DNA from 4 places in the Kitasatospora sp. NPDC048194 genome. Region 2 is predicted to be linked to each of the others. Evidence: riboswitches for the same ligand, from Rfam matches in the RefSeq annotation. Region 2 holds a riboswitch; each other region holds the start of a gene.

Region 1 (3,533 bases), on a different contig from region 2:
TCCGGGCGGTGCGGCAGCGGGGGCTGTCGGTGCCGCAGGACGTGTCGGTGGTCGGCTTCGACGACTCGCCGCTGATCGCCTTCACCGAGCCGCCGTTGACCACGATCCGCCAGCCGGTCGAGGCGATGGCCACGGCGGCGGTGGACGCGCTGCTGGAGGAGGTCGGCGGGAACGCCGCCCAGCGCGGGGAGTTCATGTTCCAGCCGGAGTTGGTGATGCGCGGGTCCACGGGGGCCTGTCCGCGCTGAGCCCCCGGCGGGGGAGGGCCTGACGGCCGCGCGGTGCGCGATCGGACGTGAACGGGCGGGCCCCGGAGAGCAGTTGCTCTCCGGGGCCCGCCCGTTGGCGTGCGGCCTCCGTCCGGGCTCTGCCGGATGCCCGGGGGGTGGGCTTCCGGCGGGCCGGGCGACGCCGCAGCCCCCGGGGGCTCCCGGGGGCTGCGGAGGGTCGTGGCCGGACTGCGGCGCTACGGCACGGGGCCGGCGGCTGGCAGGAGTCGAGCCTCGTCAGCCGTCAGCGGTCAGCCGTCGACCGCAGCTGTCAGCGGTCAGCCATCGGCCGTGGACCGTCGTCTCAGACCCGGCCGGCGAAGTCCGGGGCCCAGTTGGCGACGGTCTGCTCGCGGACGCCCGCGCTCGGGTTGGCGGCCTCGACGTACTTGCCGCTGCCGACGTAGATCGCGACGTGGTACACGCCGGAGTCCTGGCCGTTGTTCGACCAGAAGAGCAGGTCGCCCGGCTGCAGGCTGTCCAGCGAGACGTGGGTGCTGGTGGCGGCCTGGTCGGCGGCGACGCGCGGGATGCTGATGCCCGCGGCGCGCAGCGCGGCCTGGGTGAGGCCGGAGCAGTCCCAGCCGCCGTTGCCGGTGCCGCCGTAGACGTAGGCCTGGCCGACCTGGGACTCGGCGAAGGACACCGCGGCCGCCATGCTGCCGGTGGCGGCCGGGGCCTGGGTCTGCGCCGGGGCGGCCGGCTTCGAGGCCTGGGCGGTCGGCTGGGCGTTCACGGCACCGCCGTTCGCGGCCTGACCGGCCTTCTGGGAGCGGTTGAACCAGTTGAAGTCCGAGCCGGAGGTGGAGGACTGGTCGGCCTGGGACTGGTCGCCGTCACCGAAGGTCAGGTGCTGGCCCGGGTAGATGGTGTCCGGGCCGTCGGTCAGGGTGCTGCGGTTGAGCTCGTACAGGCGCTGCCAGCCGCCCTGGACCTTGTGCTTGTCGGCGATCGACGACAGCCAGTCGCCCGCGACGACGGTGTAGTCGCCGCTCTGGGCGTGGGCCTGGCGCTTCTGCGCCCAGCTGCCCTTGGCGGAGTCGTCGGAGGGCTGCGCCTGCGACGGGGCGGGCGCGGCCGGCTGGGCCGGCTTCGCGGCCGGAGCCTGGCTCTGCGCGGGCTTGGCGGCGGGCTTGGCCGCGGTGCCGGCCGAGGTGTCGACGGCGGCCGGGGCGCCGCCCTTGGTCAGACCGGCCTGGACGGAGCAGACGGGCCAGGCGCCGGGGCCCTGCGAGGCGAGGACCTTCTCGGCGACGGCGATCTGCTGGTCCTTGGTGGCCAGGTTGGCCTGCGGGGCGTACGAGGTGCCGCCGAAGGCAGCCCAGGTGCTGGAGGTGAACTGCAGGCCGCCGTAGAAGCCGTTGCCGGTGTTGATGCTCCAGTTGCCGCCGCTCTCGCACTGGGCGACCTTGTCCCAGGTCGCGACGGAGGCGGCGTTGGCGGTGCCGGTGGTGAGGCAGGGGATGGTGAGGCCGACGCCCGCGACGCCGAGGGCGGCGATCACGCGACGGGTACGGCCGGACAGGCGGGTGCCGTTGGTGGGCAGCATGAAGACGCGGTCCTCTCCCACGCCTGCGAGGTGAGCTGTCGGATTCGGGCTGGAGTTGCCCGGCCGCGCTGTGGGCGCGGCTTCACCCCTAGCCCTGGACCATTCCGAGGAACGGCCCGGGGCGACTTACCTGTGGTTCCCCCGCTCCTGCCGTGGTGCGTTTTCGCGCTTGCCAGGACATCCGACGGCAGGACTCGGCGTCGCGGATGAACTGGGTCCGTGGGGTCACGAACGGGGAGCACGTTAAGCAGACTTAAGTTCAAACTGCAAATATCTGTGAGGTGCATCACGGTTTAGGGGAAACGGTCAAATTGGACACTAACCATGATCGCAAATGATCGTTTCCGGATAATCCACTTGCGCATTCCGGAAATTGTCTCCGCCTCAGGAATGCGGTGACGGAGTGTCGGAATCCCCGGCGGAGAACGTCGCGCGGCGGCCGGCGGCAATCGGCGGCGGTCGATGGAAGGCCGGAACGGCATCCGGTATTCCGGCGGGGAAAAGCCGACAGAACGGACATCATGCGCCATCTCTCGCCTAACTCCCGTCATTCCCGTACCGGGACAATCGGGCGGGCCCATGAGGGAGCCGGGCAATCGCGGCCGGGCCGGGCACGCGAAGGGCCCGGAACGGAGTCGTTCCGGGCCCTTCGGACCTACGGTGCGCGGGAAGTGGCCACCGGCGGCTGCCGGCGGACCTGAAGGCCGTCCGTCAGGCCTCCGGGGGCCCCTGGGCGGCCGCGTGGGCGCCGCGGGAGCCCTCCTCGGCCGCGGCCTCCTCCTCGGCCCGGGCCAGCTCCTCCGCGGAGGGCGCCGGCAGCGCGGCCAGGTAGGTGGAGGCGATCAGCTGGCCGACGGTCGGGTAGGCACCCAGCGGCGCGGCCGACGGGCAGCCGGTCTCCTCGGCGGCCGCGGCGAGCAGCTCGGAGTCCGCCTCGGGGCCGATCACCAGCGGGGCCAGCGCAGGGCGCTGGGAGCCGGTCTCCTTGAGGTGGTTGACGGCCCCGGCGACCGAGCCCGGTACGTCGAGCGCGGCGGCCACCACCGGGACGGCCAGCCGGGCGGCCAGCAGCACGCCGGTGATCCCGGCCGCGGCGGCCGCCTCCTCGCCGCCGACGGTGGTCAGCACCACGCCGTCCGCAGCGGTCGCGATGGCGAACAGCCGGGCCCGGTCGGCCCGGGCCAGGCCCGCCTCGGAGAGCCGCACGTGCACGGCCTCGGCCAGCAGCGGGTGCGGGCCCAGTGCGTCGGTGACGGTCGCGCCGTACTCGGCGGCGACGGCCTGCAGGCCGGCCAGGAAGCCGTGCGGCCCCGGGATCAGCGGCACCACGACGGGCGTCGGCAGGCCCGCCTCGGCGGCCGCCGCCAACAGCTCGGCGACCGTACGGTCGTCCCCGCCCTCGGCGCCGTCGGCCGGGAGGTAGCCGATCCCGGCCTGGACGCCGGTGTGCTCGCTGCGGACGATCGAGAGCAGTTCCTCGACGACCGAACGGGACTCGGGCCCGGCGGTCGCGGGCACGGCGAGCACCAGGGCCGGCGAGCCGGTGGGGATCTCGGGGCGCTCAGGGCGGCGGTGGCGCCCCCGCGCACGGGAGCCTGGAGTGCGGACGGGCAGTGGCGCGCCCGGGATGGCTGCGGTGCTCATGCCGGAGATCGTAGGACATCCGCCCGTCAGGCCTGCAGTCGGCTGCCGTACGGGTTTGGAGTGGTCGTGGT
Region 2 (3,533 bases):
TCCCGCCGCCGCGGTACTCGGCCCCGGCCACCGTCGCGAGGTCCCCGCGCAGCTCGTTGAGCTGGTCCTGGGCGGCGGCGACCTCCGCCTGGAGGGCCGTGGTCTCGCTCTGCAGCCGCTTCTGGGCCTCCTGCGCGGCGTTGTACTTCTCGGATGCCTGCTCGGCCTCGTCGTACAGCTGCTCGACCTGGGCCTTGACGTCCTTGCGGTCGGGCGCGTCCGGCGCACCGGGAGCAGCCTGGGCGCTGCCGCCGGTCGCCACACCCAGGGCCGTGGTGGCGGCCGCGGTGAGCACCAGGGCGCGGGCGAGCAGGTGGGAACGGCGGTGCACGGACATGGCGGCGGCGGCTCCGATCTGCAGCGCGGCCCCGCGGCCGCACCCCGGTGGGCGGCCGTCGAGCGGGAGTCCGGTGGCAGACGTTAGCGAGTCCGGGCAAGCGAGTCCAAACCCCTCCGGACCCGAATATTCGCCCCCTAATCGGACATCAGCCCGAGCCGCCCGCAAAGCCGCAGGCCCGGCCCTCCGAGTGGGAGGACCGGGCCTGCGGAGGCCTTCGGACGGATCAGACCCGCACGATGGAGGCCAGCGGCATGTTGGAGACCGCCTCGTAGCGGACCGAGGCGCCCGGCTTCGGCGCGTGCAGCACCTGGCCGTTGCCCGCGTAGATGCCGACGTGGTGGGCGTCGCTGTAGAAGATCAGCAGGTCGCCGGGCTGGGCCTGGGAGATGTCGGAGCCGATCCGGGTGCCGGCGCCGGCCTGCTCCTGCGAGGTGCGCGGCAGCGACACGCCGACCTGGTTGAACGCCCAGACCATCAGACCGGAGCAGTCGAAGGAGCTCGGGCCGGTGGCGCCCCAGACGTACGGGCTGCCGACCTTGGAGGCGGCGGCGGACAGCGCGGCGGCACCGTGCGAGCTACCGGGCGCGGCCGGCTTGACGACCGGCGAGGAGGAACTCCCGGAGCCGATGTCGGTGCGGCCGCTGTCGCGCGAGGCGCGGTCGGAGGCGGCCTGCTGCTGGGCGGCCTTCGCGGCGGCGTCGGCCTGGGCCTTGGCGTCGGCGGCGGCCTTCTCCTCGGCCTGGCGGATCGCCTGGCGCTCCTGCTCGGTCAGGGTGTTGAGCAGGTCCTGTGCGGCCTTCAGCTTGTTCTGGACCTCGTCCTTGGAGGCCTTCAGCTGCTGGGTGGTGGACTCCAGCTCGGTGAGCTTGCTCTGGGCCTCGCTGCGGTCCTGGTCGAGCTTGCGCTGCTGCGCCTGGAGTTCCTTCAGCTGGTTCTTCTGGGTGTCCCCGGCCTGGTTCAGCGCGCCGGCCTGGTTGAGGAAGTTGTCCGGGCTGGAGGAGAGCATCAGCTGGACGGTCGGGGATATGCCGCCGTTGCGGTACTGCTCCCCGGCGATCTCGGCGAGGCCGCCCTGGAGGTCGGTCACCTGGGCCTGCTGCCGGGCCACCTGGTCCTGCAGGCCGGAGACCTGCTTCTCCAGCGCCTGCTGCTTCTCCTGCGCGGCGTTGTACTTCTCGGTCGCCTGCTCGGCCTGCTCGTTGAGCTGGTCGACCTGCTCCTTGACCTGGTCCTTGGTCGGCTGCGGGTCGGCGTGCGCGCCGGACTGCGCGGAGAGGGCGACGGCCGCCGCGGCGACACCGGTCATGATCGAGACCCGGGCGCGGCTGGCGGGCTTGGGACGGCGATGGGACGCCACGAAGGCGGACTCCTTCTTCCTACGTCCGCCTACCGGGTGAGCTGACGGGTTCGGGCCGGAAGCATGCCCTACGACGCCTCACGGCCGCGGTACCGGCCGACCTGGCGCCGATTCACCCCGGAGGAACGTGGTTCCCCGGCTCCGCTCCACAGCGCCCCGGACTGCTGGGCTCCCCTGTCGGACAGTCGTTTCGAGCTGCCCCGCTGCTTCGCGAACTCGGCGGTAACCACCGCCGCCACCCGGGCTGGGTGATCGACAGTGCGGTGGTTCGGGGCACGACCCTAGTAACTGAACCGTGATCCGTTCAAATCCTTGTCAGAAAAAATCCAGAAGATGACCCATGTCCCCTTGTGAAAATGACCGTTGGTGATCGCCGCCGCACGGAAAGCTGATCAAACCTCAAACAAGCGGCCGAAGGGCGGGTGAACCCGAAGCGCCACCCCGGTCGGGGGTGGCGCGGATCACAGGGCCGGAGCGCGGCCCCTCGGGCGTGTCGGGCCGTCAGACCCGGCGGATCGTGTTGATCGGCATCGCGTCGGCCTTCATCACCTTCACCACGTCACCGGTGTGCGGCGCGTGGACCACCATGCCGTTGCCGATGTACATCCCGACGTGGTGCCGGTCGCTGCCGTAGATCACCAGGTCGCCCGGCTGGGCCTGGTCCAGCGAGGGCACCCGGGTGCCGACGTTGCCCTGCTCCTGCGAGGTGCGCGGCAGCGAGACGCCGGCCTGGGCGTACGACCAGACCATCAGGCCCGAGCAGTCGAAGGTGTTCGGGCCGGTGGAGCCCCAGACGTACGGCGAGCCCTGCTTGCTCATCGCCTTGGCCACGGCCACGGCCGCGTAGCCGCTGGCCGGCGGCAGGCTGCTGAGGTCGACCCGGGCACTGCCGCGCGAGGCGCGGTCGTCCTGCTGCTGCTGGGCCCTCAGCGCGGCGCGGTCGGCGGCGCTGAGCGAGTTCAGCAGGTCCTGGGCGGCCTTCAGCTTCTGGTTGACGTCCGCCTTGGCCTGGTTGAGGTCCTTGGTGGTGGAGTCCAGCGAGGCCAGCACGGCGGCGGCCTCGGCCTTCTCCTGGTCCAGCCGGCGCTGCTGGTCGAGCAGGCCCTTGAGCGCCTCGGTCTGGCTGGTGCTGGCCTGCTGGACGCTGGAGGCCTTCTCCAGGTACCCGGACGGGTCGGAGGACAGCATCAGCTGGACGGACGGGTCGATGCCGCCGGTGCGGTACTGCTCGCCCGCCACCTCGGCCAGGCCGGTCTGCAGCTGGGTCATCTGGTCCTGGCTGCGGGCCACCTGGTCCTGCAGCTGGTCGGCCTGCTTGCGGAGCTGGTCGGCCCGCTCCTTGGCGCCGTTGTACTTCTCCGCCGCCTGCTCCTGCTCCTGCTGGAGCTGGTCGATCTGCGCCTTGACGTCGGCCTTGTTCGGCTGCGGCGCGGCGTGCGCGGCGACCTGGGCGGAGAGGGCGACCGCGGTCGCAGCGGCAGCGGTGAGCACGGAGACCCGCGCGCGGCTCGGCTGCTTGGGACGGCGGTGGGAGGCCAAGGGAGCGGCTCCTTCTTCCATGGGACTCACCCGATCGAGTGAGATTCCGGAAAATAGGTTTGACGCCAGACCCTAGTGAAGATCTATCCGTTTTGCCACTCCCCCGAAGGCGTGAACTCCGGTTCCCACGCTGACTTCACGGGATCCGCACACCCTCGCAAAACGGGCACTGACCAGGCGTCACGCCGGACCGAACGGCACCGCCCGAGGTCAGGGCCGGGCCAGCCGGTTCAGCAGCAGGACCGAAGCCACCGGGCGCGCGCCCGCCTTCCGCACGCCCTCCGCAACCTCCCGGTC
Region 3 (3,533 bases), on a different contig from region 2:
CAGGTCCAGCATGGCCTGGTCGATCAGGCGCTGCTCGGTGGCGTCGTAGCCGACGAGCTCGGGGCCGATCTGCTCGATGACGGCCAGGACGGCCTTCTCGACGCCCTTGCCGAAGTAGCGGTTCTTGTCGCCGTCGCGCAGCTCCAGCGCCTCGAAGGCACCGGTCGAGGCACCCGACGGGACAGCGGCACGACCCGTGCTGCCGTCGTCGAGGCCGACCTCGACCTCGACCGTGGGGTTGCCGCGCGAGTCGAGGATCTCACGGGCTACGACGACATCGATGGACGGCACGAGGCATCTCCTTGCGGAAGCTGGTCCGGCTGACGGTGGTGATGTCGGCGGGACGATTGCGGAGTCGTTACGACCAGAGCCTAACCGCCCGGGCTCCCGGGGCCACGCTGGCCTCGGCCCCGTCTCAACGTGTGGCCCTGCTACCCCCCGGTAGTTCACCTGCTTGTCCCAGCTTGTCCCCCGGGCGCGGACGGACCCGGACCGGCACGGACGGACCCGGACGGAACCGGACGGAAGCGGACGAGGGGGCCGACCCGTCGGCCGGCCCCCTCGTCGGTCCTCAGCCGAGGTGCAGGACCTGGCCGGGCATGATCAGGTCCGGGTCGCCGCCGACGGTGGAGCGGTTGCCGTCGTACAGCGCCTGCCAGCCGCCGGTCACGCCCTGGGCGGCGGCGATGGTCGACAGGGTGTCACCGGAGCGCACGGTGTAGTCGTGGCCGGCCGGGGCGGTCGGGGCCGACTGCTCGGCGCGCGGGGCGGCGTGCTTGGGGGTGTACTGCTGGACCGGCTGCTCGGCGGGCTTCTCGGCCTGCCGGGGCGCGGCGTGCTTGGGCGCGTACGGCTGGACCGGCTTTGCGGCCGGAGCGGGAGCCTGCGTCCTGGGCGCCTGCTGCGGGGCGGACCGGGGCTTGGCGTCCGACGAGGTGTCGACGGCGGCCGGGGCGCCGCCCTTGGTCAGGCCCGCCTTCTGCGAGCAGACCGGCCAGGCGCCCGGGCCCTGGGAGGCCAGCACCTTCTCGGCGACCGAGATCTGCTGGGCCTTGCTGGCCTGGTTGGCCTGCGGGGCGTAGGCGGTGCCGCCGTAGGCCTTCCACGTGCTGGAGGTGAACTGCAGCCCGCCGTAGAAGCCGTTGCCGGTGTTGATGCTCCAGTTGCCGCCGCTCTCGCACTGGGCGACGGAGTCCCAGGTGGAGGCCGGGGCGGCGGAGGCACCGGTGGCGGTGAGGAGCGGCAGCGCGAGTCCGACGCCGGCCACACCGGCCACGGCGACGGCCTTCTCGGCCTGGGTGCGACGACGGTGACGGCCGGTTCCAACGAACAGCATGAAGGTCCCTCTCCGCACGCCTGCGAGGTGAGCTGTCGGGTTCGGACCGGGGAGGTGGCCCGGCCGCCGTGCGCGGAGACGTTCCCGCTCGGGCGGCTTCACCCCAAGCCGTGGGGGCGGCAACAAACCTGGTTCCCCCGCCCCTGCCCAGGGTTCTGGTCGGTTTCCCGTGACGCGGCGGGCAGGATTCGGCGTTCCGCGCACGAGGTCCGCAGCTGCGAACTCCAGGGAGATTAGACAGATCCTCAGACCGATCACAAGCTCATATCGTCGACATCACACGGAAATCACGGCAGGTGACCAATCGCCTACCAACGGCACCTGTTTGTCCGGTTTGATGGGCGTTCATACGGTGCCGGAGGGCCGCGGGACGACCATCCGTCAGCGTGTCGGAGCCTCAGGAACCGGGTCCGGAGACGTCGCCTCGGGACTGAATTCGACCGGAAGTTCGCGCAGCCCACGCATGATCAGGCCACCCCGCCAGCGCAGATTCTCCGGACTCTCGGCGAGCCGGAGATCGGGCAGCCGCGACAGCAGCGCGGCCAGGGCGGAGCGCCCTTCGAGCCGGGCCAGCGGGGCGCCGATGCAGTAGTGGATGCCGTGCCCGAACCCCAGGTGGGGGTTGTCCGTCCGGGCCAGGTCCAGGGTGTTCTCGTCCGCGAACCGGGCCGGGTCGCGGTCGGCCGCCGCCAGCACCACCAGCACCGGATCGCCGACCGGGATCTCCACCCCGCCGATGCTCAGCGGGCTCGTCGCGAACCGCCAGGTCGCCAGCTCCACCGGCCCGTCGTAGCGCAGGAGTTCCTCGATCCCGGTCTCCAGCAGGGCGGTCTCCCCACGCGCCACCGACTCCTGCAGCAGCGCCCGCTGGCCCGGGTTGCGCAGCAGCGCGTACGTCCCGTTGCCGATCAGGTTGATGGTCGTCTCGAACCCCGCGAAGATCAGCACGAAGCACATCGCGGCGGCCTCGTTCTCCGTCAGGTGCTCGCCGTGGTCGCTGGCCCGGATGAGGCCGGAGATCAGGTCGTCCCCGAGGTCGGCGCGCTTGCGGTGGATGAGGTCCACCAGGTAGGCGCGGATGCGCTTGACCGCCCGGCCCACGCCCCCGCGCTGCCCGCCGTGGTGGCGGATCATCATGCCCGCCCACTCCCGGAGGTCGTCCTGGTCCTCGGCCGGGACGCCCAGCATGTCGCAGATCGCGTAGATGGGGAGCGGGAAGGCGAACTCGTGGATCAGGTCGGCCGAGCCGCGCTGCGCGAAGCCGTCGATCAGCCGGTCGGTGAGCTGCTGCACCCGCGGCTCGAACTCGGCCACCCGGCGCGGGGTGAACGCCTTGGACACCAGGCGGCGCAGCCGGGTGTGGTCCGGCGGGTCGATGTTCAGCAGGTGGGTCATCAGGTCCGCCTGCCGCTCCCCCGGGATGCCCACCCGGCCGGTGCGGTGCGCCTGCCCGCTGTGGTGCGCCGGGTTCTTCGACAGCCGGCTGTCCGCGAGCGCCTGCCGGGCGTCCGCGTACCGCGTCACCAGCCAGGCGTCCACACCGCTCGGCAGGGTGGTGCGGTGCACCGGGGCGTGCTCGCGCAGCCAGGCGTACGCGGGGTACGGATCGGCGGCGAACTCCCAGGTGAAGAGCTGCGGGGCGGGCTGGACGGCGTCGGGCTGAGCAGGCATGGGTCGACCGTAACCGCTGCCCCGGGCGCGTCCGGCCCACCGGCGGCCGTCGAGGGCGTCCGGACCGGTCGCGGACGGCTCGCCGGGCGGGCGCCAGGGGGTGCCGGGGACGGCGCCGTTCGGGCGCCGTGGGGGGCGCGAGCCGGTCGCCGACGGCGCGCGTGCGGTGCGCCGCCCCTCCGTGGACGGCCCGTGGACGGGACGTGGACGGCTCTTGGACAGAGCTTGGCCGGACGGCGGGCGTGAGCCTGGTCACCTGCGGGGTAATCCCTGTTGCGGAGGGTCAGGTCGTGCCTACGATCCTCCGCAGTGTGCGTGGGCGCCGGTGCGGTGTCGCCCACAGGGAGGAGCAGACCATGCGGGTCAGCGGGGCAGTCGTCGTCATCGCGGTGCTCGACGGCGGTTCGGGAGCCGACCTCGCCCGCCGGTTCACCGCGGCCGGCGCCGCCGGGGTGCTGATCGCCGACACCAACGTCGGTGTCGCCGAGGACCTCGCCGCCGAACTCGACCGGCCCGGGTGCCCCGT
Region 4 (3,533 bases), on a different contig from region 2:
TGGGCGAGGGCAGGATGCACGACGGCTGGCCCGAACTGACCTCCGCCGCGGTGGAGCACCTGCTGTACGAGCGGCTGCACCTGTACGTCCAGCCGGCGCCGGACGCCGATCCGCTCGCCTACGGCGACGCCGTACGGCTGCTGGTCGACCACCAGCGGGCGGTGAAGCGGCTGAACGCGAAGCGCCAGGAGCGGCTGCACGCCGAGGCCGAGTGGCAGGGCGAGGTCGCGGCGGGGCTGCTGCGCCGCGCCGACCTGGTCACCTGGCCGCGGCTGTACGCGGTGCTGCTGCACGCCCACGGGGTGGACACGGCGGACGGCGCGGCGGTGCGGGACTGGCTGACGGGCTTCGCCGGGCTCGGCGAGGAGGAGCGGCTGGCCGGCTACGAGGCGCTGGTGCCGGCCGGCTGGCTGGACGAACCCGCCGAGCAGGGCTGGGGGCCGGGCCGGGTGCTGTCCGTCGGCATGGCCACCGATGGTGCGCGGCGGCTGCTGGAGCAGGGTCTGATGCGGCGCAGCTACCGCAACCTGGCCGAGCTGACCGCGCTGGGTCGGCCGATGCCGGACGAACTGGCCGGGGACTTCGGCCGGTTCGAGGCGGCGGCGGCCGAGGTGGCGCTCGACCTGTTCGGCGAGTGGACGGTGCCCGGGCTGCCGCGGCTGCTGGTCGAGGAGTTCCCCGAGCTCGCGCCGGAACCGGGGCCGGAGGAGATCGACGCCTACCTGGCGCAGTTGCCGGCGGAGTGAGCAGTCCGGACGGCGGAGTGACCGGCCCGGCCGGTGGTGGACCGACCGGCCCGGCCGTCGACGAGTGGGGTGGACGCGTGGCCAGGCCCCGGGGCGCACCCGGGGCCCGGCCGCCGAGACCGTGGCGGCCCGGAGACCCGGCGGCCCGGCGGCCGCGGCGGGTCCGGGGGGTTCGTTAGGGGGTGAGGCCGCGCTGCTCGAGCCAGGTCTCCGGGTCGACCGGCGCGCCGCCGTCCGGGCGGACCTCCAGGTGCAGGTGCGGGCCGGTCACGTTGCCGGTCGCGCCGACCTTGCCGATCTGGTCGCCGGGGGCGACCTTTCCGGAGCCCTTGATGATCGACGAGAGGTGGCAGTACCAGATCTCGGTGCCGTCGGGCAGGGTCTCGACGATCCGGTAGCCGTACGCGCCGGACCAGCCCGCCGAGGTGATGGTGCCCTGGCCGACCGCGTACACGGGGGTGCCGGTGTCGGCCGCGAAGTCCAGGCCGGTGTGCAGGTGGGCCCAGTAGCGGGCGCTCTGGCCGTAGTGGGCGGAGAGGTTGTAGTCCTTCACCGGCAGGGTGAGGGCGGCGGCCTTGGCGCGCTCGGCCTCCTCGGCGGCACGCTTGGCGTCGGCCTCCTTGGCGGCGGCCTTGGCCTCGGCCTCCTGAGCGGCCTGCAGGCGGGCGCTCTCCTCGGCGGCGGTGCGCTGGCTGTCGGCCTGCTGCTGGATGCGGGCGGCGAGCGCGAGGCCGGGGTCGGCGGCGAGGGTGACCGGCGTCTCGTCCGGGGCCGCGACGGCGGGCGCGGCGGCCGGGGTGGCGGAGGCGAAGCCGGTGGCGCCCAGGGTGGCGGCGACGGCGGTGACGCCGAGGAGCGGGGAGGCCCCGCGGGTCTGACGCGGCATCCGGTGGCGGTTGGCCTCGACCTCCGGGGCGAACCCGTCGGCGCCGAGGGACTCGGTGCCGTCCGGGCCGGGGTGGTCGAGGAGCTGGGTACCGGCTGCGGGGCCGGCCGGGTGTGCCGGGGTGTGCGTCGACGCCACGGAGGCGCGCTCCTTTCCTTCCTTCGCGCCTACCGGGTTAGCTGACGGGTTCGGAGCAGGAAGGTCTCCTACGGCCGGGCCTGGGCCCCGCCGATTCACCCCAGGGAAACGTGGTTCCCCGGCTCCCTGGCCTGCCCGGAGGCCGGCCGGTGGGATTAGGCGACGGCGCACGGTGCCGTCTTGGGTACGGCGTTGACGACCGCGCTGCGTTATCAAACGTTAATCCTAGGAGGCCCTGATTCCAAGCCATCCGCCCGGGACGACCGGGGTCCAGGTGATCGGACGTCAACGAACGACCCGTCATTCACCCGGGTTCATCTGAGTACTCCTACTCATGTGCGACCCTTCGACGCCGTCGCATCCTGTCGCCATGACCGCACCGATGCAGACCCGCACCACGGCCGCCTACTACGCCCAGGCCGTCCTCTCCTTCGCCGTCTCCGGCGTGGCCCTCGCCGCCGGGATCGCCTACCTGCCCGTCGGAGCGTGGACCCGGGCGTTCCTCGGGATCGGCTTCCTCTACACCGTCACCTCCGCGTTCACGCTGGCCAAAGTCATCCGGGACCGGCAGGAGTCCGCGGACACCGTCGCCCGGGTCGACCAGGCGCGGCTGGAGAAGCTGCTGGCCGAGCACGACCCGTTCCGGGTCGAAGGGGTCTGAGCCCCCTCCCGGTCCGACACGGGGACGAACGGCGGGGCGGCGGCCTTGACGGCTAAGGCTATTAGCCGTAGCTTTTTGGCTATCGGCAGCACGCACCGTGGAGGACCACCGTGAACGGCACCAGCACTCCGAGCACCCAGTACCTCGACGTCCCCGGCGGCCGGATCGCCTTCGACGACACCCGGCAGGGCGACGGCGCCCCCGTCGTCCTGCTCCCCGGCATGCTCGACACCCGTCGGGCCTACCGGCACCTGCACCCGCTGCTCACGGCGGCCGGGCACCGGGTCATCACCATGGACCTGCGCGGCTTCGGCGAGTCCTCGATCGTGTGGGAGGACTACAGCCCGGCCGCCATCGCCACCGACGTCCTCGCCCTGCTGGACCACCTCGGCATCGAACGGGCCGTCCTGGTCGGGCAGTCCTACACCGGCGCCACGGCCGTCAAGGTCGCCGGGGACGCACCCCAGCGGGTCGCCGGGATCGCGCTCATCGACTCCTTCGTGGAGCACCGGTCCAACGCCCTCATGCGGGGCGTGATGGCCGTGATGGGCACCGCACTGGTCCACTGGCCCGCCGCCTGGGGCCTCTACCTGCGCAGGATGGCCTTCCCCGGCCCCCGGCCCGCCGACCTCGACGCGTACGTGGACGGCCTCGTCGCCGCCCTGCGCACCCCGGGGCGCAGGACCGCCACCCGCGGGCACGTCACCGGGGACTCCGCGCCGATCGGCTGGTGCGCGGCCGTCCGCTGCCCCTCGCTCGTCCTGATGGGCAGCAAGGACCCCGACTTCCCGGACCCGGCGGCCGTCGCCGACCGGCAGGCCGCCGCGCTCGGCAGCCGGAAGGTGATGATCGAGGGGTCCGGCCACTACCCGATGGCCGACAACCCGCAGGCCGTCGCGGACGCCCTGCTGCCCTTCCTCGGCGAACTCGCCTGAAGTCGCCCGGAACCGCCTGGAACCGCCCGAAGCCGCCGGCCCGCGTCCGTACGGAGAACCCGAACCCATGCCCCGAGTAGGACTGACCCCGGAGCAGGTCGTCGACCACGCCCTCGCCCTCATCGACGAGCAGGGCACCGAGGCCCTCACCCTGGCCTCCGTCGCCG

What was found. A riboswitch is a leader RNA that binds a small molecule or an ion and turns the genes downstream of it on or off. The one in region 2 is predicted to bind cyclic di-AMP.
Region 1: linked by a shared signal. The riboswitch ahead of ACGF07_RS22285 (transglycosylase family protein) and the one ahead of ACGF07_RS08980 (NlpC/P60 family protein) in region 2 are both predicted to bind cyclic di-AMP.
Region 3: linked by a shared signal. The riboswitch ahead of ACGF07_RS13690 (transglycosylase family protein) and the one ahead of ACGF07_RS08980 (NlpC/P60 family protein) in region 2 are both predicted to bind cyclic di-AMP.
Region 4: linked by a shared signal. The riboswitch ahead of ACGF07_RS05160 (M23 family metallopeptidase) and the one ahead of ACGF07_RS08980 (NlpC/P60 family protein) in region 2 are both predicted to bind cyclic di-AMP.

Annotation. Positions count from the first base shown of each region.
Region 1 covers NZ_JBIDAK010000018.1:139,855-143,387, forward strand. Annotated here, with positions in the region: gene ACGF07_RS22280 (LacI family DNA-binding transcriptional regulator) at 1-248, shown strand, start outside; gene ACGF07_RS22285 (transglycosylase family protein) at 574-1,839, opposite strand; cyclic di-AMP (ydaO/yuaA leader) riboswitch at 1,826-1,996, opposite strand; gene ACGF07_RS22290 (hypothetical protein) at 2,530-3,462, opposite strand.
Region 2 covers NZ_JBIDAK010000005.1:84,370-87,902, reverse strand. Annotated here, with positions in the region: gene ACGF07_RS08985 (NlpC/P60 family protein) at 1-337, opposite strand, end outside; gene ACGF07_RS08980 (NlpC/P60 family protein) at 564-1,697, opposite strand; cyclic di-AMP (ydaO/yuaA leader) riboswitch at 1,708-1,861, opposite strand; gene ACGF07_RS08975 (NlpC/P60 family protein) at 2,199-3,236, opposite strand; gene ACGF07_RS08970 (NYN domain-containing protein) at 3,447-3,533, opposite strand, start outside.
Region 3 covers NZ_JBIDAK010000009.1:7,994-11,526, forward strand. Annotated here, with positions in the region: gene eno (phosphopyruvate hydratase) at 1-291, opposite strand, end outside; gene ACGF07_RS13690 (transglycosylase family protein) at 572-1,336, opposite strand; cyclic di-AMP (ydaO/yuaA leader) riboswitch at 1,338-1,507, opposite strand; gene ACGF07_RS13695 (cytochrome P450) at 1,718-3,007, opposite strand; gene ACGF07_RS13700 (SDR family NAD(P)-dependent oxidoreductase) at 3,364-3,533, shown strand, end outside.
Region 4 covers NZ_JBIDAK010000003.1:35,463-38,995, forward strand. Annotated here, with positions in the region: gene ACGF07_RS05155 (hypothetical protein) at 1-746, shown strand, start outside; gene ACGF07_RS05160 (M23 family metallopeptidase) at 922-1,770, opposite strand; cyclic di-AMP (ydaO/yuaA leader) riboswitch at 1,783-1,942, opposite strand; gene ACGF07_RS05165 (YiaA/YiaB family inner membrane protein) at 2,141-2,431, shown strand; gene ACGF07_RS05170 (alpha/beta fold hydrolase) at 2,542-3,366, shown strand; gene ACGF07_RS05175 (WHG domain-containing protein) at 3,434-3,533, shown strand, end outside.